DNA from 3 places in the Streptomyces sp. NPDC090106 genome. Region 1 is predicted to be linked to each of the others. Evidence: riboswitches for the same ligand, from Rfam matches in the RefSeq annotation. Region 1 holds a riboswitch; each other region holds the start of a gene.
The links. Region 1 has a riboswitch for cobalamin ahead of ACIPSE_RS42385 (ABC transporter substrate-binding protein). Riboswitches for the same ligand answer to the same signal wherever they lie in the genome.

Region 1 (10,496 bases):
AACAGGACGACCTGGCAGAACTGTTCGCGGCTCATGCCGAGGAGCTGGGTGATCTCCTCGCCGATCTCCTGGTGGGAGCGGCTGAGGTCCTTCCAGGCGCCGGCCGTCGCGTCGTACTCGCGCAGCCAGCTCTGGGCCTTGTCGACGGTGGTGCCCGCCCGTTTGCCCTTCTTGGGGCGTTCCCAGGGCGGCTGCCGGGTGACCTCCAGGCGGCGTCCGGCGACGGTGAGTTCGAGGCGGACCTCGGTGCGGGTGCCGGGGGCGGCGTGGTCGCTGCGCAGGGTGAGGCCCTGGCCGCTCTGCCGGGCTCCGGGGACCGCGCCGTACAGGGCGTAGCAGACGGCGTCCAGGACCGAGGTCTTCCCGGCGCCGGTCGGGCCGTGCAGCAGGAAGAGCCCGGCGGCGGACAGTTCGTCGAAGTCGACGGCCTGGGAACCGCCGAAGGGGCCGAAGGCGGTGACGTCGAGTCGGTGCAGCCTCACCGGGCGACCTCCTGCACGGCCTCGTCGGTGCGCACCGTGTCGAACGCCTCGCGCAGCACGCCCCGCTCGTCGTCGTCGGGTCCGGCGCCACGCACATGGGCGACGAAGTCCTCGGCGATCTCCTGGTCGCTGCGGCCCGCGAGCCGTCTGGCGTAGGACACGTCGGGGTCGTCCGGGGCCCGGTCGGGGGCGAAGACTAGGCTCAGGGTGTGCGGGAAGCGTTCGGTGAGGCGGGCCATGGGGTCGGCGGGGCGCAGCGCGTCGGTGAGGGTCGCCTCGACCCACGCCTCCTCGTGCCGGGCGAGGCCGGGGTCGGCGAGCAGCTCCTCCAGCGTGCCCCGCAGCCGGGCCAGGTCGCGCGGCACGGGGCAGTCCACGCGCTCGGCGGCGACCGCGCCCGTGGCGTCCAGGTCGATCAGCCACATGCTCTTGCGGTGGTCGGCCTCGGAGAAGGAGTACGGCAGCGGGGAGCCGGAGTAGCGGACGCGCTCGGTGATGGTCTGGCAGCCGTGCAGATGGCCAAGGGCCGCGTAGTCGACGCCGTCGAAGACTCCGGCGGGCACCGCGGCGACGCCGCCGACGGTGATGTCGCGTTCGCTGTCGCTGGCCTCGCCGCCGGTGACGAAGGCGTGCGCGAGGACGACGGAGCGGGTGCCGGGCGCGCGGGCCGCGAGGTCGGCGCGGACCCGGTCCATGGCGGCGGCGAGCACCGCCTCGTGGCCGGGCTTCTCGACCCCGAACTCGTCCTTCACCAGGGCGGGTTCGAGGTACGGCAGTCCGTAGAAGGCCACGTCGCCGAAGGCGTCCGGCAGGACGACCGGCGTCCCGCAGGCCGACGGTTCCGTTCGCAGGTGGATGCCCGCGCGGTCGATGAGCCCGGCGCCCACCCCGAGGCGGCGCGCGGAGTCGTGGTTCCCGGAGATCATCACCGTCGGCACACCGAGGCCGGCGAGCCGGTGCAGGGCGTCGTCGAACAGCTCGACCGCGGCGAGCGGCGGCACCGCGCGGTCGTACACGTCGCCCGACACGACCACCGCGTCCACGGCGCGCTCACGCACGGTGGTGACGAGGTGGCCGATGAACCCGGCCTGCGCTCCGAGCATGTTGACGCGGTGGAACGACCTGCCGAGATGCCAGTCGGACGTGTGCAGCAGTCTCATGATCCCCGAGACTAACGGCAGGGTCTGACATCACGGGCGGTTACCGGCCTTTCAGGCACCGCAGGAGGCCACTCACGCATCCCCGTACGCCTCCCCGCCCAGCTCCAGGCCGGCCGTCCCGGCGGTGGCGTCCGCGAGCCAGGCCCGGAAGGCGGGGACGTCGGCGTCCGGGAGGCCGATCTCCAGGGTGACGGCCTCGCCGTAGCGGACGTCGCGGACCTCGCGGCCGGTGGCGCGCAGGTCGTTCTGGAGCTTGCCCGCGCGCTGGTGGTCGACAGTCACCGTGGCGAGGCGGAAGCGGCGGCGGGTGAGGGTGCCGAGGGCGTCCAGGGCCTCGCCCACGGACCCGCCGTAGGCGCGGATGAGTCCGCCCGCGCCGAGCTTGACGCCGCCGTAGTAGCGGGTGACGACGGCGACGACGTACCGCATGTCGCGGCGCAGCAGCATCTGGAGCATGGGGACGCCGGCGGTGCCGCCCGGTTCGCCGTCGTCGCTCGCCCTCTGGACCGCGGCGTCGGCGCCGATGACGTACGCGAAGCAGTGGTGGCTCGCGTCCGGGTGCTCCTTGCGGATCGCGGCGACGAAGTCCTGCGCCTCCCGTTCGGTGGCCGCCGGGGCGAGGGCGCACAGGAAGCGGGAGCGGTTGACCTCGGTCTCGTGCACGCCCGCGTGGGCGACGGTGCGGTACTCGTCCTGCATCGGGCCAGCCTACGTGCACCGTTCCGGCCGCCTGTGCCAGAGGGCCGAGTCAGGGCGGAGGGACACCCACGCGCGCGGGTGGACCGGTCAGTCGGAGTTCTCCCAGGTCAGATAGCCGGGACCGTCGGGTGTCAGGACCGGCACCCAGGCCTCGTCGGCCTTGGCCAGCCGGGACTCGTCCAGGGCGAGCGGGGCGGGCCAGGTGTCGTCGCGGTGCGCGGAGCCGTACACGTGGAAGGCGGCGACCGCGCTCCTGAGCCGGGCGAGCAGGCCGTCCGGCCACTGCCGTCCCCGGGTTCCCCAGCCCTTCAGTTCACCGACGAAGAGCGCCTCCAGGTCCTCGGTGAGGTTCCGGCCGAACAGGGGGATGAGGTAGCCCTCCTGTTCGTAGGGGACGCAGCCGTGGCCGCCGCCCTGGGTCTGGTGGACCACGCCGGTCGGCGCGGCCACCACGAGGTGCGCCCAGCCCTGGCCCGTGCCGTCCGGGTCCAGGAAGACGTACCGAGGGCTCACTCCTTCTTCCCGGAGGCTCACTCCTTCTTCCCGCGGGCCACCGTGACGCCGGTGAGCAGGGCGCGGCCCGGGGACAGGGCCTGCCAGGTGGTGCCGTACCAGGTGAGGACGGCGAGGGCGGAGGTGGGGAACTTCAGGCGTACCTGGTCGAGGGTGTCGTCGAGGCCGTCCCCGGCGAGGGTGAGGACGAGTTCCTCCAGGCCGGGGTTGTGGCCGATGAGGAGCAGGGTCTCGACCTCGGCGGGGACCTCGTGGACGACGTCGAGGAGTTCGGGCACGTCGGCGCCGTAGAGCCGGGGGTCGTGGCGGACCGGGGGCGGGGTGCCCCACTGGGCGGAGGCCAGGTCCCAGGTCTGGCGGGTGCGCACCGCGGTCGAGCAGAGCGCGAGGTCGGGCAGGCAGTCCGCCTCGGCGAGGGCGCGGCCCGCGGCGGGCGCGTCGCGCCGTCCGCGCGGGGCGAGCGGGCGGCGGTGGTCGGCGACCCCCTCCGGCCAGGCCGACTTGGCGTGCCGCAGCACGACGAGCCGGCGCAGCGGCCCGGCGCCGGTACGGGCGGTCACGCGGGGCTTCCGAGGTCGCGGGCGAGGTCGAGGCCGAGGAGCCGGTCCGCGTGCACGTACGTCTCGAAGCGGGCCCCGGCCGGCAGGTCCGAGTCCTCCACCTGGCGCAGCACGCGCAGGACACCGGGTGTGTCCAGGTCGTCCTCCCGGGCGGCGCGCAGCGCGTCGCGCACCTCGTCGGGCATCGGCCGCGACGGTTCGCGCGCCCACCCGGCCACCGCGCTGCGCCAGCGGACGAGGGTGTCGTGGGCGTCGGTGAGGGTCTCGGCGTCGAGCCGGACGGGCGTGGCGCGGTGGCTGCCCAGCAGGGCGAGGCGGAGGACGGCGGGGTCGGTGTCCGGCGGTGCGGCGCCCTCGACGGGGGCCACCACGAGCCGCACCCCGTCGGGTGCACCGCCGCGTGCTCCGGTGTCCAGCACGTGGAAGGTCCGGGCCGCCCCGTCGTCCCGGGCGTCCTCGAAGGGGCGGGTGCCGAGGGCCTTGGCGGTGGCCCGCAGCGCGGTCGGGTCCCCGTCCGGGTCCGTGATCAGGACCGCCCAGGCCGGCGTGGAGCCGAGGTCGAGGGCGCGGACCAGGGTGTCGGCGACCAGGAGGAGGCGTGGAGCGGTCGGGCCGGGTCCCGGGACATGGGTCTCGACGCGGGTGAGGGCGCGGCGGACGGGGACGGGTTCGCCGGTTCGGGCGTCGATGATGCGCAGCACGGGCCGAGCCTGCACGACGGACCCCTGCATCGGCCACCCCCCGGTGCGCTGACTGCACCGAACGGTACCGTCCCGCCGCCGGGCCGAACAGGCGTTCACGCCAGGGTGCCCAGGAAGCGGACGTGCGGGCGTCCGTCGTCGCCCTCCCGGCTGACGGCGGCCCGCACGCCGTACACCTCGCCGATCAGCTCCCGGGTCAGGACGTCCCCGGGGGTGCCGCAGGCGTGGACGCGGCCGGTGCGCAGGACCACGACCTGGTCGCAGTACATCGCGGCGAGGTTCAGGTCGTGCAGGGCGACGACGGTGGTGACGGGGAGTCCGGCGACCAGGTTCAGCAGGTCGAGCTGGTGGTGGATGTCGAGGTGGTTGGTCGGTTCGTCGAGGAGGAGTTCGCGGGGTTCCTGGGCGAGGGTGCGGGCGATCTGCACGCGCTGGCGTTCGCCGCCGGAGAGCGTGTGCCAGCGCTGGTGGGTGCGGTCGGCGAGGCCGGTGCGCTCCAGGGCGGCGCGTACGGCCCGCTCGTCCCGCCCGGTCGCGGGCGTCCAGGCACGGCGGTGCGGGACCCGGCCCAGCCGGACGACGTCCAGGACCGTCAGCTCGACCTGGGTGTCGGCCTGCTGCTCGACCACCGCGAGGCGCCGGGCGACCTCGCGGCGGGGCAGGCCGGCCAGCGGGGCGTCGTCGAGCGTGACGACCCCGGCGGTCGGCGCGAGGAGTCCGGCGAGGAGGCGGATGAGCGTGGACTTGCCGGAGCCGTTGGGCCCGAGGAGCCCGACGACGGAGCCCGGCGCGGGGGCGAGGGTGACGCCGTCGAGGAGGAGATGGCCGTCGGTCGTCCGCCCGACCCGGTCCGCGGCGAGGCTCATCGCGCCGCCCCCCGGGTCCGGTACAGCACCGCCACGAACGCGGGTACGCCGATCAGGGAGGTCACGACGCCCACGGGGACCTCCTGCGGGTCGAGGACGGTACGGGCGAGGGTGTCCACCCACACCAGGAACACCGCCCCGGCGAGCGCCGACAGCGGCAGCAGCCGCGCGTGCCCGGGGCCGACGAGCGCCCGGACGGCGTGCGGCAGCACGAGGCCCACGAAGCCGATCGCCCCGGCCGAGCTGACCAGCGCGGCGGTGAGCAGCGCCGTGACGCAGAGCAGGACGAGCCGGGTGCGGGCCACGGAGACGCCGAGGGCCGCGGCGGCGTCCTGGCCGAAGGCGAACGCGTCGAGGGTGCGGGCGTACGACAGGCAGACGACGAGCGCGGCGGCGAGGACGGCCGTGCAGACGGCGACGTCGGTCCAGCCCGCGCCGCTCAGCGAGCCGAGGAGCCAGAACAGGACGCCGCGGGTGGTCTCGGCGTCGGCGGCGGTCATCACCACGAACGAGGTGAGCGCGGAGAAGAGCTGCATCGCGGCGACACCCGCGAGGACGACCCGGTCGGTGCTGCCGCCGAGGGTGTGGCTGAGCAGCAGGACGAGCGCGAAGGAGACGAGGGCGCCGAGGAACGCGCCGGCCGACACCGGGACGAGCCCGCCGCCGACGCCCAGGACGACCACCGCGACGGCCCCGGTCGAGGCGCCGGAGGAGACGCCGAGGACGAAGGGGTCGGCGAGCGGGTTGCGCAGCAGCGACTGCATGACCGCGCCGCACACGGCGAGCCCGGCCCCGCAGACGGCGGCCAGGAGGGTGCGGGGCAGCCGCAGCTCCCAGACGATGCCGTCGCGGATGGGCGGGAGCCCTGAGGTGCCGAGGCCGAGATGGGCCAGCACGGTCGACCACACGTCGGCGACGCCGATGTCCGCCGGGCCGATGGTGATCGCGACGGCGAGGGAGCCGGCGAGCAGCAGCGCGCCGGCGGTCCCGAGCGCCCAGGGCCGCACCGTCACGTGCCGAGCCCGGCCGCGCGGAGCCCGGCCGCGACCGTCTCCACGCCGTCGACGGTGCGGATGCTCGGGTTCATGGCCTGCCCGCTGAGCAGCACGTACCGCTTCTCGCGGACGGCGGTCATGTTCCTGGTGACCGGGTCGCTCTCCAGGAACCCGATCTTCCGCGCGGCGGATTCGGCGGTCTGCGACTTGCGGGTGAGGTCGCCGATGACGAGGACGTCCGGGTCGCGGTCGGCGACCGTCTCCCAGTTGATCTGCGGCCACTCCTCGTGCGAGTCGTCGAAGACGTTCTTCGCGCCGAGGCTGCGGGTGATGATGCCGGGCGCGCCGCAACAGCCCGCCATGTAGGGCGACTCGGCGTTGGCGAACCAGTACAGGACGCTGACGTCCGAGGCGTCGAGGCCCGAAGTGGCCTTCTTCATCCGCTGCTTGAGCGTGGCGACGAGTTTCTCGCCGCGCTCCTCCACGCCGAACACGGCCGCGAGGTCGCGGATCTCGCCGTAGACGGCGTCGATCCCCAGCGGCGTCCTGCGCGAGCCGTCGCCGTCCCCGGTGTTGTCCTTGCCCGCGCAGTCCGACGGGGAGACGTACGTCGGCACGCCCAGCTTCCCGAACTGCTCGCGGGTGGCGACGCCGCCCTTGCCGAGCGTGGAGACGAAGGAGGCGGCGACGAAGTCGGGTTCGGCGGCCAGGACCTTCTCGTAGGAGGGCGCGTTGTCGGCGAGGCGCGGCACCTTCGCGTTCGCCTTCTCCAGGTTCTTCAGTACGGGGTCGGTCCAGGTCGCGGTGCCCACTATGCGGTCGGCGAGGCCGAGGGACAGCATGATCTCGGTGGTGCCCTGGTTGAGGGAGACGGCCCGCTTCGGGGGCGTCTCGACGCGGACGGTCTCGCCGCAGTTTTTCAGGGTCACGGCGGCCTTGGTGTCGGCGGCGCCGGAACCGCCGTCGGAGCAGGCGGTCAGCAGGAAGGCGCCCGCCAGGAGCAGGGCGGTGGAACGTGCTTGGGGCACGGGAACAGGTCCTCAGTCGTCGAGGGCTCGAACGCGGAGCCCGGTCGTACGGAACGCGCCAGCAGGTCTTCGGACTCGGGTTCGTCCGGCACGGGGCGCCTTCCCGGACGCGTACGGCGTCCAGTGGCGAAAGGCCCCGCCCGTCCCCCTCACCGCTGCGCGTCAGTTCCGGATTCACACCGGATTCCCTGACCCACGTACATGGGTTCGACTGGCCTCGGCAAGCTATCACGGCCGGGAATCGCCGGGCGCCGCGCACTGTTGTGCCAAGGGCCCGACCGGCCACGCGACCTTGGGAGACGACCGTGCACGGCGACGAAGCGACGATCCGCAGGATGCTCACCGAGAGCGGGGACACCTGGGCCGTGGTGGGCCTGTCGTCCAACACGCGGCGCGCCGCGTACGGCGTGGCCGCGGCGCTCCAGCGGTACGGCAAGCGGGTCGTGCCCGTGCACCCCAAGGCGGAGACCGTGCACGGCGAGCAGGGCTACGCCTCCCTCGCCGAGATCCCCTTCGACGTGGACGTCGTCGACGTCTTCGTCAACAGCGACCTCGCCGGGGCCGTCGCGGACGAGGCCGTCGCCAAGGGGGCCAGGGCGGTCTGGTTCCAGCTCGGGGTGATCGACGAGGAGGCGTACGACCGGACACGCGCCGCCGGACTCGACATGGTCATGGACCGCTGCCCGGCGATCGAGATCCCCCGGCTGGGCTGACCCCGGCGGTCGCCGGCCCCGGCCCTCGGCACAGGGAGGCGGCGTAGGCTCGCCGACCATGCACGACTCCCCCTCGCCCTGCTGCGCGCCCTCCTCCGGTGCCGTGGACCTGCCGCGGATCGCGGTGCCGCCGGCCCGGACGCCGGTCGGCGACGACGGGACGGTGGCGCTGCCCGGCGGCGCGTTCCTCATGGGCGCCGAGGACGCGCAGGGCTTCCCGGCCGACGGAGAGGGGCCGGTGCGGACGGTACGGGTCGAGCCGTTCCGTATCGACGCGTACGCGGTGACCAACGAACGGTTCGCGGCGTTCGTCGACGACACCGGGTACGTCACCGACGCCGAGCGGCTGGACTGGTCGTACGTCTTCGCCGGGTTCCTGCCCGCCGCGCTGCGCCGGGGCGCGCCGCGTCCCGAGCAGACGCCGTGGTGGTGCGCGGTCGCCGGCGCGGCGTGGAACATGCCGGAGGGGCCCGGGAGTTCGGTCGCCGACCGGGCGGACCATCCCGTCGTGCACGTGTCGTGGCACGACGCGGCGGCCTACGCGGCCTGGGCGGGCCGGCGGCTGCCCACGGAGGCGGAGTGGGAGTACGCGGCCCGCGGCGGCCTGGAGCAGAAGCGCTACCCGTGGGGCGACGAACTCGACCCCGGCGGTGCGTTCCGCTGCAACATCTGGCGGGGCACCTTCCCGACGAGGAACACGGCCGCCGACGGCCACCGGGGCACCGCCCCCGTGACCGCCTTCGAACCCAACGGCTTCGGGCTGTACAACGTCTCCGGCAATGTGTGGGAGTGGTGCGCCGACCCGTGGGACCGCACGGAGGCGTCACGGGTCATCCGCGGCGGCTCGTACCTGTGCCACCGCTCGTACTGCAACCGCTACCGCGTGGCCGCCAGAAGCGCGAACACCCCGGACTCGTCCAGCGGCCACACGGGGTTCCGCTGCGCGGGGTGAGCCCGGCTGCCTAACGGCCGTCCTCGCACGCGTTGATGTAGTAGAGCTCTATCTCCACGTGGTCCGCCGGTCCGCCGCCCCAGAACGGCCGGGTGCCCACGTTGCCGCCGCAGAAGGCTTGCGGGCGCCGGGACTTGAGGGTGGCGTTGACGTCCTCGGCGAGATCGGTGGCGGCGCCCAGCTGGGCCTGGGGCGCGATGCCGAAGGTGATGACCATGCCGATGCGGCGGCCCTTGGCGCTCGCGCGCATCTCCTGGTCGACGGCCGCCACGATCCTCTTGCGGTCCCCGGCGCTCAGGCCGCCCTTTCCGGCGGCGCGACCGGTCGCGCCGCCGGAGAGGGTCACGGCGATGGTGTGGCGTTTGGGGTCCAGGCCCGTGGGTCCCTTCGGGGTGGGGGACGGGGGCGGTGCGGTGGTCGGGGGTGTCGGGGTGGGGGTCGGGGAACGGTGGCCGGCCGTGCCGGACGCGTTGGTGCCGTCGGAGGCGACCATGCCGAGCACGACGAGGAACAGGACGAGGAAGAGGTCGGCGAAGAGCCAGCCCGCGAGGTGGCGCGGGGCGATGCCCAGGCCCGCGGGGCGGCGCCTCACCGCTGCTCCTCGCCGTACCAGGAGTCGCTGGGGCGGCGAGGCGGCGGCGGAGCGGCGGTGCCGCCGGTCCCGGGCGGGGCGGGCGGGGTCGGGGCGGCCGGGTGACCGTTGCCGTTGCCGTTGTACGGGCCGGTGGGGAACGGGCCCCGGGAGTTGGACATCGGGTCGGGTCCGGGGCCGTCGCCGGGGCCGCCGCCGTGCTGGAGGAAGGCGAGGACGCGTTCCAGGGCGTCCATGTAGAAGTACATGCGTTCGCTGTTGTCGTTGAGGACGCCCATCGCCTCGCCGACCCGTCGGGTGGTCTCGGAGACCTCGTCGGCGACGGTGGCGTGCACCCGGTTGGCCTGCTGGGAGCTGCCCGCGGCCTTGCGGAGTTCGGTGAGCAGGGCCGCGAGCGACTCCCGGGTGGCCTGTTCGTCGCCGCGCAGTTCGTCGCGCATCCGCGAGAAGTCGCGCAGGAGTTGGTGCGGCACCGTCAGGGAGCGGCCCATCTCGCTCAACTCACCGGCGGAGCGCGTCCACTTGTCGAGGGCCGCGACGACACTGCCGTCGGGTCCCGGATCGAAGATCTTCTCCATGCGGTCGGCGCTGTCGGACAGGGTGCGGGACAGTTCGGCCGTGCTGCGAGTGATGTCCCGGGCGATGCCGACGAGCTGACCGGCCGGCACGGCCTGCGCCTCCAGCACGGCGTACTTGGACAACTCCATGGTGAGGACGGCGAGTTGTCCGGACACCTGGCCGCGCAGCCGTTCCCGGGAGGCGGTGCGTTCGGCGGTCCACTCCAGGCGTTGCAGCCACACGGTGGCGACGACGACGGCCGCGATGAGGAGGACCACGAGCAGGACGGCGGTCCCGCCGAACCCGGAGGCCCACAGCTTCAGGAAGTTGGTGCCCTCCCCGGCGTCCCCGAAGTCCTGGAACGCGAACCACAGCGACAGCCAGGTCAGCACGATCGGCAGGAACACGGCGGCGTCCCGCCCGGTGGAGACGGCCGCCATGAGCGCGCCGCGGCGCGGCTCGCCGTCGGGGACGAGGACGTCGGGCGGGTAGGCGTGCAGCAGGTTGACGCCGGACAGGGCCCGGCCGCCGTCCCGGGCGTCGTCGGCGATCCAGCCCAGGACCGAGCGCCCGGGGCTCGGGCAGTCCTCGGCCAGCCGGGCCAGTTCGGTCGCGGCCTCGCGCAGCGCCGCGGACGGTTCGGGTGCCGGCGGCGCGCCGGCCGCCGCCTTGTTCTC
Region 2 (10,496 bases), on a different contig from region 1:
TCCTGCGGATCGAGGGGGCGCCCGCCAACCGGGGGCTGCTCGACCAGGTGGCCGCCCTGGAATGGGTCCAGGAGAACATCGCCGGCTTCGGCGGCGACCCCGCGCGGGTCACCGTCTTCGGCGAGTCGGCCGGCGCCGGGTCGGTGGCCTCGCTGCTGGCCATGCCGCGGGCCAGGGGGCTGTTCCGGCGGGCCATCGCGCAGAGCGTGCCCGGCACGTTCTTCTCGGACGCGCTCGCCGGGGACATCGCCGTGGCCGCCGCGGACGTGCTGGGCCTGCGCCCCACGGTGGCCGACCTGGCCGGGGTCGAGCCGCGGAAACTGCCCGACGCGGGCGCGGCGCTGGGCGGCCGGATGCCGGCGCACGCCCACCGCTGGGGCCGTGTCGCCCACACCGCCACCCCGTACTCGCCGGTCGTCGACGGCGACGTCCTGCCCGCCACGCCCTGGGAGGCCCTCGCGGGCGGCGCCGCCCGCGACGTGGAGCTGATCACCGGTCACAACCGCGACGAGTACCGCCTGTTCATGCTGCTCGGCGGTGAACTCGGCCGTGTCGACGCGGCGGCGGCGTCCCGGGCGCTGCGTCTGTTCGGGCCGACGCCGGACGCCGAGGCGGCCTACCGTGCCGCGTTCCCGGACGCCTCGGCGGAGCGGCTGTACGAACTGGTCAAGTCCGACTGGCTGTTCCGCATGCCCACCCTGCACCTGGCCGACGCGCACGCCGCCGCCGGCGGCCGGACCCACCTCTACGAACTCACCTGGTCCGCCCCCGTGGACGGCGGTGTGCTCGGCGCCTGCCACGGCCTAGACATCCCGTTGACGTTCGGCCGCTTCGAGACCCTCGGCGCCCTCCTCATCGGCCCCGAGCCGGGCCCGGACGCCGAGGCCCTCTCGGCCCGCTTCCGCACGGCCTGGACCTCCTTCGCCGCCACCGGCGACCCGGGCTGGCCCCTCTACGACACCGAGCGCCGCGCGACCCGGCTCCTCGACACGGAACCGACGGTGACCGCCTACCCGGAGGAGGCGTCCCGCCGCCTGTGGGAGAGCCACACCTTCGGCCCGCTGCCGCTGCTGGAGGGGTGAGCGGCGAGGGTCGGCCGTGCCCGCACCGGAGCAGCGGGGCTCAGTCGCGTCCGCACCGGAGCGGCGGGGTCCTGTCGCGCCCTCGCCGGAGCGGCGGGTTCAGTCGCGCCCCCGCCGGTCCGGGTCCGGTCCCGTGCGGGTGGGGCTGTTGCCGAAGCCGGGCATCTCGTGCGGGGTCGTCCGCTCGTCGCTCCTGGGCATCTCGGCGGGCTCCCGCTCCTCCATGACCTCCCGCACCGGCCCGCCCTCCGGCAGCCGCGGCTGCTCCTCGGGACGGGGCGGCGGGAGTTCACGCCTGCGGACCCGCGCGCCCGTCCAGAACGCGCCGAGCAGCAGCGCCACGACCAGCACGCCCGCCACGACCAGCCCGACGCCCAGGGCGCCCCGGCCTGCCGCCATCTCGATCCATGTGGTGCTCATGGTGCGCCGGGTACCCCTCGCGGCCCGGCCGAACCGGCCCGCGGGACAGCCGGTCCGCGGGAACCTGGTCCGCGAGAACCCGGCCCGCAGGAACCCCGGCCCCGGGGTTTGGCGCGCACCGCGACGGCTACCCGCCCGGGGTGACTACGACGACATCCCAACAGGAGCTCTTCCGGTTCCTGGAGGACCGCTTCGCGTGCGCACAGGCGTGCACCGAGTGTGCGCGGGCGTGCGCGCTGCGGGCGAGCCTCATCGATCCGGAGGGGACGGAACAGCAGGAACTCGTGCGGCGCAAGGGCATCATGTGCGCCGAGGTCTGCGACGCGACCTGCCGTGTCCTGTCCGAGGAGAACCACCTGGACGAACACGCGATCCGCGTCCAACTGGAATGGTGCCGGGCCGTGGCCCTGGAGTGCGCCCAGCTCCTCGACGACCACTCGGGCGCGGTGGAGACCGCGAAGGCCTGCCGCGAGTGCGCGCAGGCGTGCACGGACTTCATGGCGGCGCTGGTCTGAGGGCCGCGGCGGACGCGACCCACCTCAAGGCCCGCTGACCGGGCGGTACTTGAGGCCAGGGCGCCCGGTACGAGACACCCTGGCCGTAGGTGCCCGACCGCCCGGCTCGGCCCGACCGCACCTGGCCGCTTGGGGTGCTTGGCCTGCAGCCTGGCGACGGGCTTGGGGCTCGGGTGCCAAGCGGGGCCCTGGGCCGAGCCGCACCGTTCATGGAGCCGGACGCCCGCGGCCCGGCCCGAGGCATCCGGCTGCCCGGCCCGAGGCATCCGGCTGCCCGGCCGGCGGCCCCTCCTGCAAGGTGTCCGGCCCTTGGCGCCCGCCTCAAGTGCCATGGCGTGCCGCGCCCGCTCGAGGGCCGGGCCCCTGGTCCTCGCCCCGTCCCCTCACACCCCCCGCAGCGGACTCCCCACCCGGACGTTCCACCGGCCCGCCCTCCCGCTCAGTTCCACCGCCGTCAGCGGGGTGACGTCGGTGCGCCAGAAGGCGGACTCCGGGGCGCCCAGGGCGCGGACGACCGCCGCGCGGACGATCTCCGGTTCGGCCACCGCGACGGTGCGGCCGGAGAGAGGGGCGAGGGCGATGAGCCAGGTCCCGACCCGGTCGCACAGGGCCCGTACCGATTCGCCGCCGTGGGGCGCCGCCTCCGGGTCGCCGAGCCAGCGGGCCAGTTCGGCAGGCTCCGACGCGCTGACGTCCGCGAGGGAGGCCCCGCGCCAGCGGCCCGCGTCCAGGGCGGCCAGCTCCGGCGCCTCCAGGGCGTCGAGGCCGAGCGCGGCGGCGGTCTCGCGGCAGCGGACCGTGGGGGAGACCAGCACCCGTTCCGCGGCGGGAAGCGTGCCCGCGGCGGAGCGCGCGAGCCGCGCTCCGGACGGGTCGAGGCCGCAGCCGTCGTCGAACCTGGCCTCGCGCAGGGCCGCCGTGATCGCGGGTGAGATCAACATCACTTGGCTGGTCATGAGTCCGTTCTCGCGGTCGATTTCCGGTCCACGCACGCTCGTTGACGGCCTGGACGGCCTCCCGTGAGCACCCGGCCGCCTCCCGTGCGCTCTTGGCCGTATCCCTCCCACGCGGTACCTTCTCGTCGATATCGACGACGGTTCGGTGGAAGCCGGTGGGATTCCGGCACGGTCGCGCCACTGTATGCCGGGCACGCCCTCACGGGTGCGGGCCGGGTGAGTCAGACCCGCCCCGTCGTCCTGTGCACCACCGACACGGGACGCGAGTTCCCCCAGGAGGCACCTGCCATGGCGCAGTCTGTCGCTCAGCCGACCACCAGCACCGCCGCCGTACCCGCCAAACTGCCGATCGGCGCCATCGCCCCCTGGGCGGTCTTCTTCGGCGTCCTGATGCTGGTCCTGCTCTACTTCGTCGGCGCCGAGCAGGGCGCCACCTCCCTCGTCTCCGGCGAGGGCGTTCACGAGTGGGTGCACGACGCCCGCCATCTGCTCGGCTTCCCCTGCCACTGACAGCGACGAGGAAGCACACCTGAGCATGAATTCCGCAACTGTCAGAAACCTCCTGGTACGTGGCATGCTCGCGGGTCTCGCCGCGGGCCTGGCCGCTCTCGTCGTCGCCTACTTCCTGGGCGAACCACGGGTCGACGAGGCGATCGCCTTCGAGGAGTCCCACGCCCACGAGCACGGCGGCGAGGAACTCGTCAGCCGCGCCCTCCAGTCCACGGCCGGGCTGTCCACGGGCGTTCTCGTCTACGGGATCGCCTTCGGCGGCATCGCCGCGCTCGCCTACTGTTTCGCGCTCGGCCGGATCGGCCGGTTCGGACCGCGGGCGAGCGCGCTGCTGCTCGCCGCGGCCGGCCTCGGTTCGGTCTACGTCGTGCCGTTCCTGAAGTACCCGGCCAACCCGCCGGCCGTCGGTGACCCGGACACGCTCAACCAGCGGACCGCGCTGTTCTTCCTGATGATCGTCCTCAGCGTGCTGCTGACGGTGGGCGCGGTCATCCTGGGCAAGCGTCTCGCGCCCCGTCTGGGCAACTGGAACGCGACCGTCGCGGCGGGCGCGGCCTTCGTCCTCGTCGTCGGGCTCGCGTACGCGTTCCTGCCGTCGTTCAGCGAGGTGCCGGAGCACTTCCCGGCGGCGCTGCTGTGGCAGTACCGACTCGCCGCGCTGGCCGTCCAGTTCACCTTGTGGACCTCCTTCGGTCTGGTCTTCGGACTGCTGGCCGAACGCCAACTGGCCCCGAAACCGGCACGGGAGGCGGCTGCCGCACAGGCGACCCCGGTCGCCCACTGAAGCAGCGCCACAGGAAAGGCCCCCGCCGGGCGGGGGCCTTTCGCGCGCCCCGGGGTCGTGCGCGCGTGCCTTTCGTACGCCTCGCCATTCCCAATTTCTGGAACGCGTTCTACCGTGTGCGCCGACAGGACGGACCGGTACCGGGGAGCCTGGAGGCGCCGTGCATCTCGAATACACGCCCGAGCAGCAGCGGCTGCGCACCGAACTGCGCGCCTACTTCGCCGAGTTGGCTCCCGACGAGGCACGGGCCCGGCACGGCGAACGGCGTGAGCAGAAGCGCTTCTACCGCGACAGCGTCCGCCGCCTCGGCGCCGACCGCTGGCTGGGCGTGGGCTGGCCCGAGGAGTACGGCGGACGCGGGCTGACCGCGATGGAACAGTTCATCTTCTTCGACGAGGCCGCCCAGGCGGGCGTCCCGCTGCCCCTGATGGCGCTGAACACCGTCGGCCCGACGATCATGCAGTACGGCACCGACGAGCAGAAGGCGTACTTCCTGCCGAAGATCCTCTCCGGCGAGATCGACTTCGCGATCGGCTACAGCGAGCCCGACGCGGGCACCGACCTCGCCGCCCTGAAGACCCGGGCCGTGCGCGAGGGCGACGAGTACGTCGTCAACGGGCAGAAGATCTGGACGACCAACGGCGACACCGCCGACTGGGTCTGGCTCGCCACCCGCACCGACCCGGCGGCCCCGCCGCACAAGGGCATCACCATGCTGCTGGTGCCGACCACCGAACCCGGCTACTCCTGCACCGTGATCAACACGCTCGCCGGGCACGACACCACGGCCAGCTACTACGAGGACATCCGCGTCCCCGTCTCGCGCCGCGTCGGGGCGGAGAACCAGGGCTGGCGGCTGATCACCAACCAGCTCAACCACGAGCGGGTCACCCTCGCCGCCCACGGCACCATGGCGATCCGCGCCCTCCAGGACGTCCAGCGCTGGGCCACCGACACCAAACTCGCCGACGGCCGCCGCGTCGTCGACCTGCCCTGGGTGCGGTGCCGGCTCGCGCAGACCCACACCCGCCTGGAGGCCATGAAGCTGCTGAACTGGCAGATGGTGCACGCCGTCCAGAACGGCACCCTCACCCCGCAGGACGCTTCCGCCGTCAAGGTCTACGGCTCCGAGGCCCGCCGGGACGCCTACGCCTGGCTCATGGAGGTCGTGGGCGCGGCGGGCGCCCTCAAGGAGGGCTCGGCCGGCGCGGTCCTGCACGGCGAACTGGAACGCGGCTACCGCTCGGCGGTCATCTTCACCTTCGGCGGCGGCAACAACGAGATCCAGCGGGAGATCATCTCCTGGATCGGCCTGGGGATGCCGCGCGTACGGCGTTAACCTGCACACATGGGAGATCCCGGGCTGTTCACGCCGAAGTCGGTGACCTGGCAGATGCACGCCGACCCCATGATGTGGGTCGCCGGTGTCCGCGCCCTCTACCTCCAGGCCCTGCACCCGCGCGCGGTGCGCGGCGTCCTGCAGAACTCCGACTTCCGGCGCGACGCCTGGGGCCGCCTGCTGCGCACCGCGAACTTCGTCGGCACCATCAGCTACGGCACCACCGACGCGGCCGAGCGCGCGGGTGCCCGGGTCCGGAAGATCCACACCATGCTGACGGCCACCGACCCCGCCACCGGCGAGACCTACGGCGTCGACGAACCCGCGCTGCTGCTGTGGGTGCACTGTGCCGAGATCGACTCCTACCTCCACGTCGGCCGCCGCTCCGGCTTTCCGCTCACCGACGCGCAGGCCGACCGGTACATCGACGAACAGCGCGCCAGCGCCCGGCTGGTCGGCCTCGACCCCGGCGCCGTACCCTCCGACCGGGCCGAGCTGGCCGCCTACTTCGAGAAGGTCCGCCCCGAACTCGCCGCCGGAGCCGAGGCACGCGTGGTGGACGACTTCCTGCTCCGCCCTCCGACGCACCCCCTCCTCGTCCCGGCGCGCGAGGTGCTGTGGCGGCGCGTGGCACACCTGGCGTACGCCGCACTGCCGCCGTACGCCCACGAGTTGTACGGCAGACCGGCCCCGCCGCCCGCCACCGTCACCCGGCAACTGCGCGCCACGGGCACCTTGCTGCGCTGCGTTCCCGCACGTCTGCGCTGGCAACTGCCGCCCAAACACATCATCCGCGCCATGTCACGGCTCGGCCCCGGCTCACGCCCAGCACCGTACAAAGCCGGGAGATAGCTCGCCATACTGGACGGACAGGGGGATGCCGGGCGCGACTTCGACGGGGGCGATCGCAGCAGATGGGGGACAGCAAGCTGATCCAGGGCCGCTACCGGCTGCTCGATCTGATCGGGCGCGGTGGCATGGGCGAGGTGTGGCGGGCGCGGGACGAGTCGCTGGGCCGTCAGGTCGCCGTGAAGTGCCTCAAGCCGCTGGGGCCCTCCCACGACCAGACGTTCACCCGGGTGCTGCGCGAGCGCTTCCGCCGCGAGGCCCGGGTCGCCGCCGCGCTCAGCCACCGCGGAGTCACCGTCGTGCACGACTTCGGCGAGTCCGACGGCATCCTCTTCCTGGTGATGGAGCTGCTGGAGGGCCGCAACCTCAGTCAGCTCCTGGAGGACAACCGGCACCATCCGCTGCCCGTCGGGGACGTCGTCGACATCGCCGACCAGGTCGCCGCCGCCCTCGCCTACACCCACCAGCAGGGCATCGTGCACCGGGACCTGAAGCCCGCCAACATCATGCGGCTGACCGACGGCACGGTGAAGATCTGCGACTTCGGCATCGCCCGCCTCGGCCACGACATCGGCTTCACCTCCCGCCTCACCGGCACCGGCATCGCCATGGGCACCCCGCACTACATGTCCCCGGAGCAGATCGGCGGCACCGAGGTCGACCAGCGCAGCGACCTGTACTCCCTGGGCTGCGTGCTCTACGAGATCACCACCGGGGCCCCGCCGTTCGACCTCGACGACGCCTGGGCGATCCTCGTCGGCCACCGCGACACCGCGCCCCGCCCGCCCCGCAGCCTGCGCGCCGAGGTGCCCGAGTACTTCGAGAAGGTCATCCTCGACCTCCTCGCCAAACATCCCGAGGAACGCCCGCACGACGCCCGCGAGCTGGGCCGCCGCATCGGCCTGGGCCGCAGCACCCCCCTGTACGTGCCCACGGTGGTGACCCCCCGCCCGGCGCTGCGCCCCGCGCTCGGACCGGCCGCCCGTGAGGCCCGGCTGCCGTCCTGGACGCGCGGCATGACCACCGGCCACAAGGCCGCCGGGGCGGGCCTGGGCACCACCCCGCCGGACGCCGGGGCCGGCCTCACCGGCGAATGGATACCGCGCACCGCCACCGGCCGCCCCGTCGAGCCGCTCGCCGGGGAACCCGCCGCGCCCGCCCCTGAGCGCGTCACCGCGCTGGCCGCACGCCACAACGCGGGCCTCAGCCTCGGCCGCCTGGGCCGCTGGACCGAGGCCGGGGAGGTGCACCGCGCGGTCGCCGCCGAACGCGAGCACCTGCTCGGCCCCGACCACCCGGACACCCTCGCCAGCCGCTACGAGGTCGCCTTCACCCTCAGCCGCACCGGCCGGGCCGCCGACGCCCTGCGCGAGTACAAGCACGTCGCCCGTTCCCGCAGCCTCTCGCTCGGCCCCGACCACCCCGACACCCTCGCCGCCCGGCAGGAGATGGCGTACGTGCTGGGCCAGTTGGGCCGCCACTTCGACGCCCACCAGGTCTACATGTCGGTCCTGACCGCCCGCGAACGCACCATGGGCACCGACCACCCCGACACCTTGCGCTGCCGCCACAACCTCGCCTTCAACCTCAGCAGACTCGGCCGCCTGGAGGACTCCCACCGGATGGCCTGCGACGTGGCCGCGGCCCGCGCCCGGGTCCTCGGCCCCGCTCATCCCGACACGCTGGTCACCCGGTACGAGGTCGCCTACGCGCTCGGTCAGCTGGGCCGCTGGCCCGAGGCCCTCCAGGCGTACCACGAGGTCGCCGAGGCCCGGGTCCAGGCGCTCGGCCGGGACCATCCGGACACGCTGGCCGCCCGCTACGAGGTCGGCATCAGCCTCGGCCGTCTCGGCCGCAGCGCGGAGGCCCTCCAGCTGTACCGCGAGCTCATCGACGACCGCACCCGCGTCCACGGCCCCGCCCACCCCGAGACCCTCCGCGCCCGCCACGGCCTCGGCGTCAACCTCGGCCGCCTCGGCCGCTGGGAGGAGGCCCTCGCCGAGTCCCGGGACGTCTGCGCCATCCGCGACCGGGTCCTGGGCCCCGAGCACCCGGACACCCTGGTCAGCCGCCGTGAGGTCGCCGTGGGCCTCGGCTGGCTGGGCCGCTGGGCCGACGCCCTCGACGAGTACCGCAGGGTCGGCGGGGCCCGCGAACGCGTCCTGGGCGCCGACCACCCCGACACCCTCGCCAGCCGCAACGACGAGGCCCACTGCCTGGAGCAGCTCGGACGGCACGCGGAGGCCGTCGAGCTGTACCGCAGGGTGGCGGTCCTGCGCCGGCAGCGCGAGACCGGCGGCACCTGACCCGTGCGCGGCGGCCCACCCCTGGCCGCCCGCGATCATCGCGTGTTACGAAGAGACATGCCTGCACTCGATGGACGTACGTACGACGCCGTGATCGTCGGCGGCGGACACAACGGACTGGTCGCCGCCGCCTATCTGGCCCGGGCCGGCCGGTCCGTGCTGGTGCTGGAGCGGCTGGACCACACCGGCGGGGCCGCCGTCTCCACCCGCCCCTTCACCGGCGTCGACGCACGCCTGTCGCGCTACTCCTACCTGGTCAGCCTGCTCCCCAAGAAGATCGTCCGGGACCTCGGCCTGACCTTCCGGGTACGGGGGCGCACGATCTCCTCGTACACCCCGGTCGAACGCGCCGGAGTGCCGACCGGACTGCTGGTCGGCGGCGGCGAGCGGCGCACCCGCGAGGCCTTCGCCCGGCTGACCGGCGGCGAGGACGAGTACCGGTCCTGGCAGCGCTTCTACGGCATGACCGGCCGCGTCGCCGAACGGGTCTTCCCCACCCTCACCGAACCGCTGCCCACGCGCGAGGAGCTGCGCCGCCGGATCGACGACGAGGAGGCCTGGCGGACCCTGTTCGAGGAGCCGATCGGGGTCGCGGTGGAGGACCGGTTCGCCGACGACCTGGTGCGGGGCGTGGTCCTGACCGACGCGCTCATCGGCACCTTCGCCGACGCCCACGACCCCTCCCTGAAGCAGAACCGCTGCTTCCTGTACCACGTCATCGGTGGCGGCACCGGCGCCTGGGACGTCCCCGTCGGCGGCATGGGCGCCCTCACGGACGCCCTCGCGGGCGCGGCCCGGGACGCGGGCGCCGTCCTCGCCACCGGCCACGAGGCGGTCCGGATCGCCACGGACGGCCGTACGGCCGAGGTCACGTTCCGCACGGCGGACGGCGAGGGCGTCGCGGCGGCCCGGCACGTCCTGGTCAACGCCTCGCCGCAGGCCCTCGCCGAGCTCACCGGCGATCAGCCCTCGGCCCCCGCCGAAGGCGCGCAGCTCAAGGTGAACATGCTGCTCAAGCGGCTGCCGCGGCTGCGGGACACCTCCGTCGACCCGCGTGAGGCGTTCGCCGGCACCTTCCACATCGCCGAGGGCTACGAGCAGCTCGCCACCGCCCACGCGCAGGCCGCGGCCGGCGCGCTGCCCTCGGCGCCGCCGTCGGAGATCTACTGCCACTCCCTGACCGATCCGACGATCCTCGGCCCCGACCTCGTCGAACAGGGCTACCAGACCCTCACCCTCTTCGGTCTGCACACCCCGGCCCGCCTCTTCGACCGGGACAACTCCGCCGTCCGCGAGGAACTCCTCAAGGCGACCCTCGCCCAGCTCGACGCCCACCTCGCCGAACCCCTCGCCGACTGCCTGGCCACCGACGCGGACGGCCGCCCCTGCATCGAGGCGAGGACCCCGCTCGACCTGGAACACGACCTGCGCCTGCCCGGCGGCAACATCTTCCACCGCGACCTGTCCTGGCCCTACGCGGACGACGGCACCGGCCCCTGGGGCGTGGAGACCCGGCACACGAACGTCCTGCTCTGCGGCGCGGGCGCGGTCCGCGGCGGCGGGGTGAGCGGCGTTCCCGGGCACAACGCGGCGATGGCGGTGCTGGGCGAGGCCGGGTGACCGGTCCACGCCGAATCTGACGGAGCATCAGAAAAGCCCTTCCGTCCTCCCGGTGACTGCGGCATCCTGCGCCCATGCAGACGGAGTTGAGCAGGAGACTGGGAATCGAGCACGC
Region 3 (10,496 bases), on a different contig from region 1:
TGAGCCGCCAGCGCGGCCCGCAGCCCCGGCAGGGCGTTCGCCTGGCCGCCCCACACCTGCGAGGCGCGCAGCACGGCGAGCACGAGATTGACCCGGGCCTCGTCGACCGGCCCGCCGCCCAGGATGTGCAGCCCGTCCCTGATCTGCACGTCCTTGATCTCGCACAGATAGCCGTCGATGTGCATGACGAACTCGTCGAAGTCGCCGTCGTCCGGCTGCTCGTCGACATGCAGGTCGTGATGGAGCTCGGCCGCCTTGACCAGCGTCCAGATCTGCGCCCGCACGGCCGGGGCCTTGGCCGGGTCCAGGTCGGAGACCAGCGCGTACTCGTCGAGGAGCTGCTCCAGCTTGGCGAGGTCGCCGTAGGTGTCCGCGCGCGCCATCGGCGGCACGAGGTGGTCGACGACCGTGGCGTGCCCGCGCCGCTTGGCCTGGGTGCCCTCGCCGGGGTCGTTGACGATGAACGGGTAGATCAGCGGCAGGTCGCCCAGCACCGCGTCCGGGGCGCAGCCGCCGCTCAGGCCGAGGCCCTTGCCGGGCAGCCACTCCATCGTGCCGTGCTTGCCCATGTGGACGACCGCGTCGGCGCCGAAGGAGTTCTCCAGCCACCGGTAGGCGGCCAGGTAGTGGTGCGAGGGCGGCATGTCCGGGTCGTGGTAGATCGCGATCGGGTTCTCCCCGAAGCCGCGCGGCGGCTGGATCATCACGACGACGTTCCCGAACCGGAGCGAGGCGAGCACGATGTCGTCCCCGTCGACGTACAGCGAGCCCGGCGGCTCGCCCCACGCCTCCAGCATCCCGTCCCGCAGCTCCGGGTCGAGCTTGTCGAACCAGGCCCGGTAGTCCGCGAGCGGCACCCGCGCGGGCGCGGACGCCAGCTGGTCCTCGGTCAGCCACTCGACGTCATGGCCGCCGGCCTCGATGAGCCGGTGGATCAACTCGTCGCCGCCGGAGGGGTATTCGGTCAGCGAGTACCCGGCGTCCCGCAGCGCGTCCAGCACCCGCACGGCCGAGGCGGGCGTGTCGAGTCCCACCGCGTTGCCGACCCGCGAGTGCTTGGTCGGATACGCGGTGAACACGAGCGCCAGCTTCTTCTCGGCGTTCGGCTTGTGCTTCAACTGCGCGTGCCGTACGGCGATCCCGGCGACCCGGGAGGCCCGCTCGGGGTCGGCGACGTAGACGGGGACGTCGTCCGGGCCCTGCTCCTTGAACGAGAACGGCACGGTGATGAGCCGCCCGTCGAACTCGGGGATGGCGACCTGCATCGCCGCGTCCATGGGGGACAGGGCCGCGTCGGACTCGTCCCAGGCCGCCTTGGAGGAGGTGAGGCAGAGCCCTTGCAGCACGGGCACGTTCAGATCGGCGAGCGCCCCGATGTCCCACGCCTCCTCGTCGCCGCCCGCCGAGGCCTGCGAGGCGTGGGTGCCGCCGGCCGCGAGGACGGTCGCCACGAGGGCGTCGGCCCGCCCGAGCAGCTCGTACAGCCCGGCGTCGGCGCCGCGCAGCGAACCGCAGTACACGGGAAGGGCGTTGGCGCCGCGCGCCTCGACGGCGTCGCACAGGGTGTCCACGAAGCCGGTGTTGCCGCTGAGTTCATGGGCCCGGTAGAAGAGCACGCCGACGGTGGGCCGGCCCTCCTCGAAGGCGTACGTGCCGTGGGCGCCGTACTCGGGCATCTTCCGCGGCCCGGCGAACCCCTCGCCGGTCAGCAGCACGGTGTCGGACAGGAACCGGGCCAGCTCGGTGAGATTCTCCGGGCCGCCCTCGACGAGGTACCTGAGCGCCTCGGCGACGACACCGGCGGGTACCGACGACTCGGCCATCAGCTCGGCGTCGGGCACGGTCTCCCCGCCCAGCAGCACGGTGGGGATGCCGGAGGCCTTCAGCGCGGCCAGCCCGTCCTCCCAGGCCCGCTTGCCGCCCAGCAGGCGTACGACGGCGATGTCCGCGCCCCGGACGAGGGCCGGCAGCTCCCCGGCGACGTCCACGCGGGTCGGGTTGCCGATCCGGTATGCGGCGCCGGAGGCACGGGCCGCCAGCAGGTCCGTGTCGGCGGTCGACAACAACAACACAGTGCTCATGCGGGCGCTCCCGGTGGAATGAAAGGCAGTCCTTGCGGCGCGCCCGACTCGATGAGCCGCATCAGCGCGTCCGTGTCCGCGTGCTGTTCGATCAGGTCGCCGAGCCGGTCGAGCTGCTCCTCGCGCAGCGCGGCGAACGAGGTGTCGGGCGCCGGCACGAACCGGCGCCCCGAGGCGGCGGCGACCTCCCGCAGGAAGGCGCGGCGGAACCCGTCCGACTCCAGCGAGCCGTGCCAGTGGGTGCCCCAGGTCTGGCCGACGCGGCAGCCGTCGAGGAAGGGGGTGCCCCCCTCGACGGTCGCGACCCCGTGGTGGATCTCGTACCCCTCGACGGACTCGCCGAGGGCCTCGCCGGTGGGCCGGGTGAGGGTCTTCTCACGGGCGAACCGCACCCGCACGGGCAGCAGTCCGAGCCCGGTGACCTCGCCGCGCCGGCTCTCGACGTCGTCCTCGATGTGCTCGCCGAGGATCTGGAAGCCGCCGCAGATCCCGAGGACGGGCCGCCGCTCGGCGGCCCGCCGCAGCAGGGCGTCCGCGATCCCGCGCTCCCGCAGCCAGTCGAGGGCCCTGACCGTGGCGCGGGTTCCCGGGACGACGACGAGGTCGGCGTCGGCGAGTTCCTCGGGCCGGTCCACGAACCGCACGACGACGCCGGGTTCGGCGGCCAGCGCGTCGATGTCGGTGAAGTTGGACATCAGGGGGACGGCGCAGACGGCGATCCGCAGCACGTCCTCGCCGTGGGGCGGGGCGACGTTCGACTCGCGCACGGTGCCGCGCAGCGAGATGCGCAGCCCGTCCTCCTCGTCGATGCCGAGCCCGTGCCGGAACGGCAGCACCCCGTAGGTGTGCCGTCCGGTGAGTCCGTGGAGCATGTCGAGGCCGGGTTCGAGGAGCCCGACGTCGCCCCGGAACTTGTTGACGAGGAACCCGGCGACGAGCCGCTGGTCCTCCGGCGACAGCAGGGCGACGGTTCCGAAGAAGGAGGCGAAGACCCCGCCCCGGTCGATGTCCCCGACAACGAGGACGGGCAGCCCGGCGTTGCGGGCGATGCCCATGTTGACGATGTCGGTGCGCCGCAGGTTGATCTCGGCGGGGGACCCGGCGCCCTCGCAGATCACCGCGTCGTACGTGCCCCGCAGTTCGGCCAGGCAGTCCAGGACCGTCCCCAGCAACCGCTGCTGCCGTCCGCCGTGGTAGCCGCGCGCGCTCATCTCCCCGACGGGCTTGCCCATCAGCACGACCTGGCTGCTCTGGTCGCCGCCGGGCTTGAGCAGCACGGGGTTCATCAGCGCGGACGGTTCGATCCGGCAGGCCTGGGCCTGCATGGCCTGCGCCCGCCCGATCTCGGCGCCCTCGCGCGTCACGAACGAGTTGAGGGACATGTTCTGCGCCTTGAACGGGGCGACCTTCACCCCCTGCCGCACCAGCCACCGGCAGATCCCGGCGGTGACGACGCTCTTCCCGGCGTCGGAGGTGGTCCCCGCGACGAGCAGCCCCCCGCCCAAGCTCCCGCTCATCCCTTGCGCCCCTTCAGCAGAGCCCGCCCGGCGACGCTCACCCCGAGCGCCAGCAGCCCGACGCGCCGCGACAGCCGTACGGCGCGTTCGATGTCGTACGAGGCGACGGCCCGCCCCTCGCCGTTGAGTACGGGCCGGTGCTCGACGCGCCCCGCGTAGGAGAGCGTCCCGCCGAGCCGTACGCCGAGGGCGCCCGCGAACGAGGCCTCCACGGGGCCGGCGTTGGGGCTCGGGTGCTTGGCGGCGTCCTGGCGCCAGGCGCGGACGGCGCCCCGGCGGTCGTCCCCGCCGAGCGCGGCCAGCACGGCGGTCAGCCGCGCCCCCGGCCAGCCGGCCACGTCGTCCAGGCGCGCGGACGCCCAGCCGTACCGCAGGTACCGTTCGGAGCGGTGGCCGACCATCGCGTCGAGGGTGTTGACGGCCCGGAACCCGAGCAGCCCCGGCACCCCGCCGACGGCTCCCCACACGAGCGCGCCGACGACGGCGTCGGAGGTGTTCTCGGCGACGGACTCGACGACGGCGCGGGCGATCCCGTCGGAGTCGAGCGCCTGCGGGTCGCGCCCGCACAGATGGGGCAGCCGGGCCCGGGCCGCGTCGACGTCCCCGGCGTCCAGCGCCCGCCCGACGACCCGGGCCTCGCGCGCGAGGGAGGTCCCCCCGACGACGGCCCAGGTGGCGGCGGCGGTCAGGGCGACGGAGGCGGCACGGGAGGGGCGCACGGCCCGCTCGGCCACGGCCCCGAGGGCGACGGCGCTCCCGGCGCACACGGCGGTGTGCAGGGCGCCCCACCCGCGGTGGTCCCGCCACAGCACCCGCTCCACGGCTCCCGCGGCCCGCCCGAACGCGGCGACCGGATGCCCCCGGCGGGGATCGCCGAGCAGCAGGTCACCGAGGAGGCCGGCGGCGGCGCCGTACGCGAAGACGCGATCGGCACGCACCGGTTCAGCCGATCGGGAGTGCGCGGGACGGTCCGGTCACAGGGTTCGGTCGGCAGGCGAACATCGCGATATGTCCTCACTCAGGGTGTCCACGCCCTGGTTCGACGAGACCGGCGGTGAGAGTTCCTGGCTCCCGGGGGTGTCTACCCCGGTGACAGTGGCGGGACCGCGCCGGATTCGCACCGGCTTCCTCTTCTGCCGCCGTACATGGCCCCGGAAGTCCACCACGCCCCCGGAACGGCCGTCAACTTGCCGTTGACCTGCGGGAGCGGAGTGTGGACAACCCCACACCGGCACCGTGACGACGGGCTCGCGGCGACCGGCTCACGGCATGTTTCCCGCCCCGGTGGGCACACAGAGGTCCGCCCTGTCCGGTCCCCGGGAAGGGGACCGGACAGGGCGGACGGGAACGCTGCCGGGTGTCAGGCCACGATCAGGTAGATGCCGTAGCCGACCGCCGCCGCGCAGGCGGCGAAGCAGGCGTAGGCGCCGGTGACCGCGAGGGCGGCGGTGCCGCCCTGTGCGACGGCCCGCTCCTGGCGGGACAGGCCCATCACGCCGAGGGTGAAGAGGGCCACCAGAGCCACGGTGACCACGAGGCTGACGCCGAAGACGGAGCCGAGTGCCGCCCAGTCGATTTCCATGATGCGCTTCCTTGGGTTGCCTGGTGGGGGTCAGGCCGTGGCCTGCGACGGGGTGGGTTCGGTGGCCGCGGGGGCCGGGATCGTGGCGGTCAGGTCGCCGGTGGGCGGCGGGGTGACCGCGGCGATCGCCGTGGTGACGACACCGGCGGGCTCGGCGTCGGCGTCGTTGACGTTGGTGTGGTCGACGACCTCGCGGCGGGAGAGCTTCCAGATCCAGGCGCTGGAGCCGATGAGGAAGGCCGCCACGATCGCGGTGCCCCAGCTGCCGAGGCCGGTGACGTACTCGGCGAGCGCGCCGACCAGGGCCGCCGCCGGGAGGGTCAGGCCCCAGGCCACGAACATCCGGGTGGCGGTGGACCAGCGGACCACGCCGCCCTTGCGGCCGAGGCCCGCGCCCATCACCGATCCGGAGACGGAGTGCGTGGTGGACAGGGAGAAGCCGAGGTGCGAGGAGGCCAGGATGACGGTCGCCGCGCTGGTCTGGGCGGCGAAGCCCTGCTGCGGCTGGAGGTCGGTCAGGCCCTTGCCCATGGTGCGGATGATGCGCCAACCGCCGAGGTAGGTGCCGAGGGCGATGGCCATGCCCGCGGAGAGGATGACCCACAGCGGCGGGTCGGAGTCGGGGGCGACGGCGCCGCCGGCGACCAGGGCGAGGGTGATGATGCCCATCGTCTTCTGGGCGTCGTTGGTGCCGTGGGCGAGGGAGACGAGACCGGCGGAGGCGATCTGGCCCGCGCGGTAGCCCTTCGCGGCGGCCTTGCCGTCGGCCTTCCTGCCGATCGAGTAGGACAGCCGCGTGGCCAGCATGGCCGCGAGACCGGCGACGATCGGGGCCACGACGGCCGGGATCAGGACCTTGGTGACGAGGACGTCGCCGTGGACCGCGCCGACGCCCGCCGAGGCGATGGTCGCGCCGATCAGGCCGCCCATGAGGGCGTGGGAGGAACTGGAGGGCAGGCCCACCAGCCAGGTGAGGAGGTTCCAGAGGATCGCGCCGACCAGGGCGGCGAAGATGACCTCGGGACGGATGCCGGTCTCGTCGACGAGACCCTTGGAGATCGTGTTGGCGACCTCCACGGAGAGGAAGGCGCCCACAAGGTTCAGCACGGCGGACATGGCCACCGCGACCTTGGGCTTGAGTGCACCGGTCGAGATGGTCGTGGCCATCGCGTTGGCGGTGTCGTGAAAACCGTTCGTGAAATCGAACGCAAGTGCGGTTACCACCACAATCGCGAGGATCAGCGAGAAGTTTTCCATTTACCCAGGCAATCGTTCGAGGTCATTGGTCGGATGAACGTAGGTAACCTGGATGAACGGAAGGTGAACTGAGGCGGGCCGCATGGTGTCCGAACGGACTGGTTCCGGTCTGATCGTTTCCCGCCGGAACCACGCGGTCCGTTCGTCGCACGGCTAGGCGCCCCGGGCGAACCTCTTGAGCTGTGCCATGGAGCCGTTGAAGAGATTCTGGTCACCCGGCAGAGAGCCGCTGTTGTCGTACTGCCAGAGCGTCCAGAACGACCACCCGGCGGGCAGCGACCCGGCGTCCGCCGCGTCGTAACGGGCGATCCACAGGGCGTGATCCGACGCGAAGGCGCGGCTGCCGCCGGTGCACCTGTTCCACCAGTGGGCCGTCGTGTAGATCACCGGACGGCGCCCGGTGAGCCGCTTGGTCTCGTCGCTGAAGGACTTGATCCACCGCACCAGCGCGGAGCTCTTCATGTCGTAGCACTTGTGCTTGGCGTCGTACGGGTTGTACTCGATGTCGAGCGCCGGCGGCAGGGTCCAGCCGTCCGCCGTCCACCCGCCCCCGTTGCGTACGAAATGCCGCGCCTGCGCGGCGCCCGACGACTTGTCCGGCAGTGCGAAGTGGTAGGCCCCGCGGATCAGGCCGGCGCCGCGCGAGCCGTTGTACTGCTGGTCGAAATAGGGATTGCGGTACGTGGTGCCCTCGGTCGCCTTCACGTAGACGAACCGGGCGCCCTTGGCCTTCGCGCTCTTCCAGTCGACGTTCTTCTGGTGCGAGGAGACGTCGTGGCCCTTGGGGCCGCCCGCCGCCTCGGCGGGCAGCCCGGCGAGCGCGGTCCCCGTGAGGGCGAGCGCGGTGACGGAGGCCGCCGCGAGACCGCGGCGACGCGGGAACGGAGTGTGGTCACGAGCCATGTTTCCCCCCGGAATGGCGACGTGCGCATGACGTCCGGGACGGCGTGCGGGACGACGTTCGAAACGGCATGCGAAGGTGTGCGAATGGTGTGCGAATGCCGACGTGCGCGACAAAACAGGCAGAGGCTACTGGAAGATCGCGGAACCCTCGTCACTCTCCGGCCAAGCCGGGTGGGCGGGGCATTTGTCCGCTTATGCGGTCTGCCGGAGGTCCGGCCTCCGCCCTAAAGTGCCCCGCCCCACGGCACCCCGGGACCCGCCCTGACAGGATTGCGGCATGGCTGAGCAGCGACGAGACCAACGGGACGCGCGGGACGAGGAGGCACACGCCTGGGCCGAACTCCTCGCCACGGCACGCCGCACGGTCACCGACGGACTCGTCGTCGGCACCTCCGGCAACGTCTCCGTCCGCGTCGGCGACACCGTTCTGGTCACCCCCTCCGGCGTCCCCTACGACCGGCTCACCCCGGACGACATCACCGGCGTGGACCTCCAGGGGCGGCAGACCCTCGGCACGCTCGTCCCGACCAGCGAACTGCCCATGCATCTGGCCGTGTACCGATCCGGCGACGCGGGCGCGGTGGTCCACACCCACGCCGTCCACGCGACCGCCGTCTCGCTGCTCGTCCCCGAGCTGCCCGCGGTCCACTACATGACCGCGGCGCTCGGCGGCGCCGTCCGCGTCGCCCCGTACGCGACGTACGGCAGCCACGAGTTGGCCGAGAACATGCTCCGCGCCCTCGCCGACCGGTCCGCCTGCCTCCTCCGGAACCACGGCACCATCACGTACGGCCAGACCCTGGCCCAGGCCTACGACCGGACCGCCCAGCTCGAATGGATGTGCCGCCTGTGGCTCACGGCGTCCTCCGTCCCCGGCCTGACCCCCAGCCTGCTGACCGAGCCCCAGCTGACCGAGGTGGCGGACCGGCTGCGCGGGTACGGCCAGCCCGACGCCAGGTAGCCGACCCCCACGAGACCTGACCCGTCCGGCACACCAGGCGCACCGGACACCACGGGCCGGCCTTCCGGACGGCGAGGAACCCTTGCCCTCCGGGCGGGCGCCGGGGCTTGGCATGAGCGCACCGGGCCCCTTGCCGGAGCGGGCCGTTCGGGCGCGCGGCTCGGCGGCCCTCCCCCCCGTGCCCTCCGGGCGGACGCCGCGGTTCCACGGGAGCGCCCGGCACACCGGCGGCACGTACCGGACGCCGCAGGACCTGCCGCCGGCGGTGTGGGGTCCGTGGTCTTCGGGTGGGTGCCGCGTGTTCGGGGCAGCGTCCTGGGTTCTTTCCGGTGGCCCGGCGGACCGGCGGTACGTATCGGGCGTCGTGGGACCTGCCGCCGGCGGTGTGGGGTCCGTGTCCTTCGGGCGGGCGCCGTGAGTTCGCTGGAGCGTCCTGGGTTTTTTCCTGTGGGGCGGACCGGGGGCGGCGTATGTCACCCGTACCCGCCGTCCCACTGGCCGGGTCCCCGCTCCGCCAGGACACTGGATCCGTGCGCACTGTCAAAGCGACGGCCGCCGCCGTCACCGTGGCCCTGGCCGCCGGCGCCGCGAGCGTGGCCGCCGGGCGGTACGCCAGCGACGCCGCCCTGAAGGCACCCCCGGGCCGGCCCCTGCCCGGCGAACCCACGCTCACCGTGCACGCCACGGCCGCGGGACAGATCGCCCTCACCCGCGACCTGGCCTCCCTGCGCCCCGGCGTCCACGGCCTCGCGGGCGACGGCACCCACGCCGTCGTCGGCCCCGTCCTCGGCACGGCGCCCCACTCCGCCGACACCGTCGTGCGCCGCCTCGAACGCGTCACCCAGGGCGCCCTGCGGCCCGGCGACAAGGTCCGGCTCACCCCCGAGGTGCACACCGGCGACCCGCGGTCCGCGCTCGGCGTCGACTTCGAGGACATCGAGATCCTCGGCGAACTCGGCTCCCTGCCCGCCTGGTTCGTGCCCGGCGTCCGCGACACCTGGGTCATCACCGTGCACGGCCTCGGCACCACCCGGGCGCTCGCTCTGAACGTCCTGGAGTTCCTCGTCGGCAAGCGGTTCCCGGTCCTCGCCCTCGCCTACCGCGGCGACCACGGCGCACCCCGCTCGCCCGACGGCCTGAACCACCTCGGCGAGACCGAGTGGCGCGACCTGGACGCCGCGATCCGGCACGCCGTGAACCACGGCGCCCGGCAGGTCGTCCTGCACGGCTGGTCCACCGGCGCCACGATGGCCCTGCGCGCCGCCGCCCACTCCGGGGTGCGCGACCGGGTCGCCGGACTCGTCCTGGACTCCCCGGTGCTGAGCTGGGAGACCACCCTGCGCGCCCTCGCCTCCGCCCGCCGCACCCCCGGCGCCCTGCTGCCCCTCGCGGTCCGCGCCGCCCAGGGCCGCACCGGCCTGCGCGGCGACGGGCCCGCCGAGCCCGTCGACCCCCGCGCGCTGAAGGTGCCGACCCTGATCGTCCACGGCCCGGACGACCGCATCGCCCCCTGGGGTCCGTCCCGCAGGCTCGCCGCCGCCCGGCCCGACCTCGTCACCCTCCACCCGGTCCCGCGGGCCGCCCACGGCGCCATGTGGAACGCCGACCCGCACGCCTACGAGGAAACCCTCCGGCGCTTCCTGACCCCGCTGATGTGACCCGCCGACCGGCCCCGGGCCCGCTGTTCCCCCGCCCGCCGGTCCGCCCCCGCCAAACAGACCACCGGGTTCCGTTTAACCCCGTACCACTGGCCGGAACCCGGTACCCGACCCCCCGCCACGACCCGTGCGTTGGCCATCCCCGTAGCCCGCCGTTACATTCCGTTTGGGTTTTCGGACCGTCAACCGGAAGACTGCACCCGTGACGTCCCGTATCCCGCGCGACTCCAGGCTTCGACTCGTCCGCACGCGACCCCTGGCCGCCGCCCCACGAGCGATGAACCAGCGGCCATCGAGCCGCCCCGCACCCCGACCCCCGCAGGGCACACCGGCCCAGGGGGAGCTGGCCAGAATGGCTCGCTCCCGGCTGGCCGGTGCGGCGCGCGTCGCCCACTGGGCCGACGCCGCCCTGGGCCCGGGCACCGACGGCGCCGGAGCCGACGGCAAGGCCACCCTCTCCGACGCCACGGCCGAACGGGCCGCCGCCGACCTCGGCCTGACCGCCGCTCAGGTACGCGCCGACTGGGACACCGCCCG

Region 2: another riboswitch for cobalamin. It lies ahead of ACIPSE_RS30850 (CbtB-domain containing protein); the one in region 1 lies ahead of ACIPSE_RS42385 (ABC transporter substrate-binding protein).
Region 3: another riboswitch for cobalamin. It lies ahead of ACIPSE_RS19930 (cobalamin biosynthesis protein); the one in region 1 lies ahead of ACIPSE_RS42385 (ABC transporter substrate-binding protein).

Annotation. Positions count from the first base shown of each region.
Region 1 is NZ_JBIVDS010000020.1:7,202-17,697, forward strand. Features, by position in the region: gene ACIPSE_RS42345 (AAA family ATPase) at 1-482, opposite strand, end outside; gene ACIPSE_RS42350 (exonuclease SbcCD subunit D) at 479-1,642, opposite strand; gene ACIPSE_RS42355 (YigZ family protein) at 1,715-2,341, opposite strand; gene ACIPSE_RS42360 (DUF6210 family protein) at 2,429-2,854, opposite strand; gene ACIPSE_RS42365 (SixA phosphatase family protein) at 2,872-3,414, opposite strand; gene ACIPSE_RS42370 (hypothetical protein) at 3,411-4,115, opposite strand; gene ACIPSE_RS42375 (ABC transporter ATP-binding protein) at 4,211-4,981, opposite strand; gene ACIPSE_RS42380 (FecCD family ABC transporter permease) at 4,978-5,994, opposite strand; gene ACIPSE_RS42385 (ABC transporter substrate-binding protein) at 5,991-7,004, opposite strand; cobalamin riboswitch at 7,047-7,235, opposite strand; gene ACIPSE_RS42390 (CoA-binding protein) at 7,310-7,717, shown strand; gene ACIPSE_RS42395 (formylglycine-generating enzyme family protein) at 7,776-8,669, shown strand; gene ACIPSE_RS42400 (hypothetical protein) at 8,680-9,261, opposite strand; gene ACIPSE_RS42405 (hypothetical protein) at 9,258-10,496, opposite strand, start outside.
Region 2 is NZ_JBIVDS010000010.1:246,606-257,101, forward strand. Features, by position in the region: gene ACIPSE_RS30830 (carboxylesterase/lipase family protein) at 1-1,082, shown strand, start outside; gene ACIPSE_RS30835 (DUF6479 family protein) at 1,182-1,502, opposite strand; gene ACIPSE_RS30840 (ferredoxin) at 1,643-2,017, shown strand; gene ACIPSE_RS30845 (histidine phosphatase family protein) at 2,401-2,973, opposite strand; cobalamin riboswitch at 3,069-3,223, shown strand; gene ACIPSE_RS30850 (CbtB-domain containing protein) at 3,262-3,483, shown strand; gene ACIPSE_RS30855 (CbtA family protein) at 3,509-4,267, shown strand; gene ACIPSE_RS30860 (acyl-CoA dehydrogenase family protein) at 4,428-5,606, shown strand; gene ACIPSE_RS30865 (oxygenase MpaB family protein) at 5,616-6,458, shown strand; gene ACIPSE_RS30870 (tetratricopeptide repeat protein) at 6,521-8,761, shown strand; gene ACIPSE_RS30875 (phytoene desaturase family protein) at 8,819-10,381, shown strand; gene ACIPSE_RS30880 (NAD(P)H-dependent flavin oxidoreductase) at 10,456-10,496, shown strand, end outside.
Region 3 is NZ_JBIVDS010000005.1:636,103-646,598, forward strand. Features, by position in the region: gene cobN (cobaltochelatase subunit CobN) at 1-2,081, opposite strand, end outside; gene ACIPSE_RS19925 (cobyric acid synthase) at 2,078-3,598, opposite strand; gene ACIPSE_RS19930 (cobalamin biosynthesis protein) at 3,595-4,536, opposite strand; cobalamin riboswitch at 4,636-4,778, opposite strand; gene ACIPSE_RS19935 (hypothetical protein) at 4,959-5,180, opposite strand; gene ACIPSE_RS19940 (anion permease) at 5,211-6,437, opposite strand; gene ACIPSE_RS19945 (lysozyme) at 6,591-7,340, opposite strand; gene ACIPSE_RS19950 (class II aldolase/adducin family protein) at 7,618-8,301, shown strand; gene ACIPSE_RS19955 (alpha/beta hydrolase family protein) at 8,832-9,959, shown strand; gene ACIPSE_RS19960 (hypothetical protein) at 10,237-10,496, shown strand, end outside.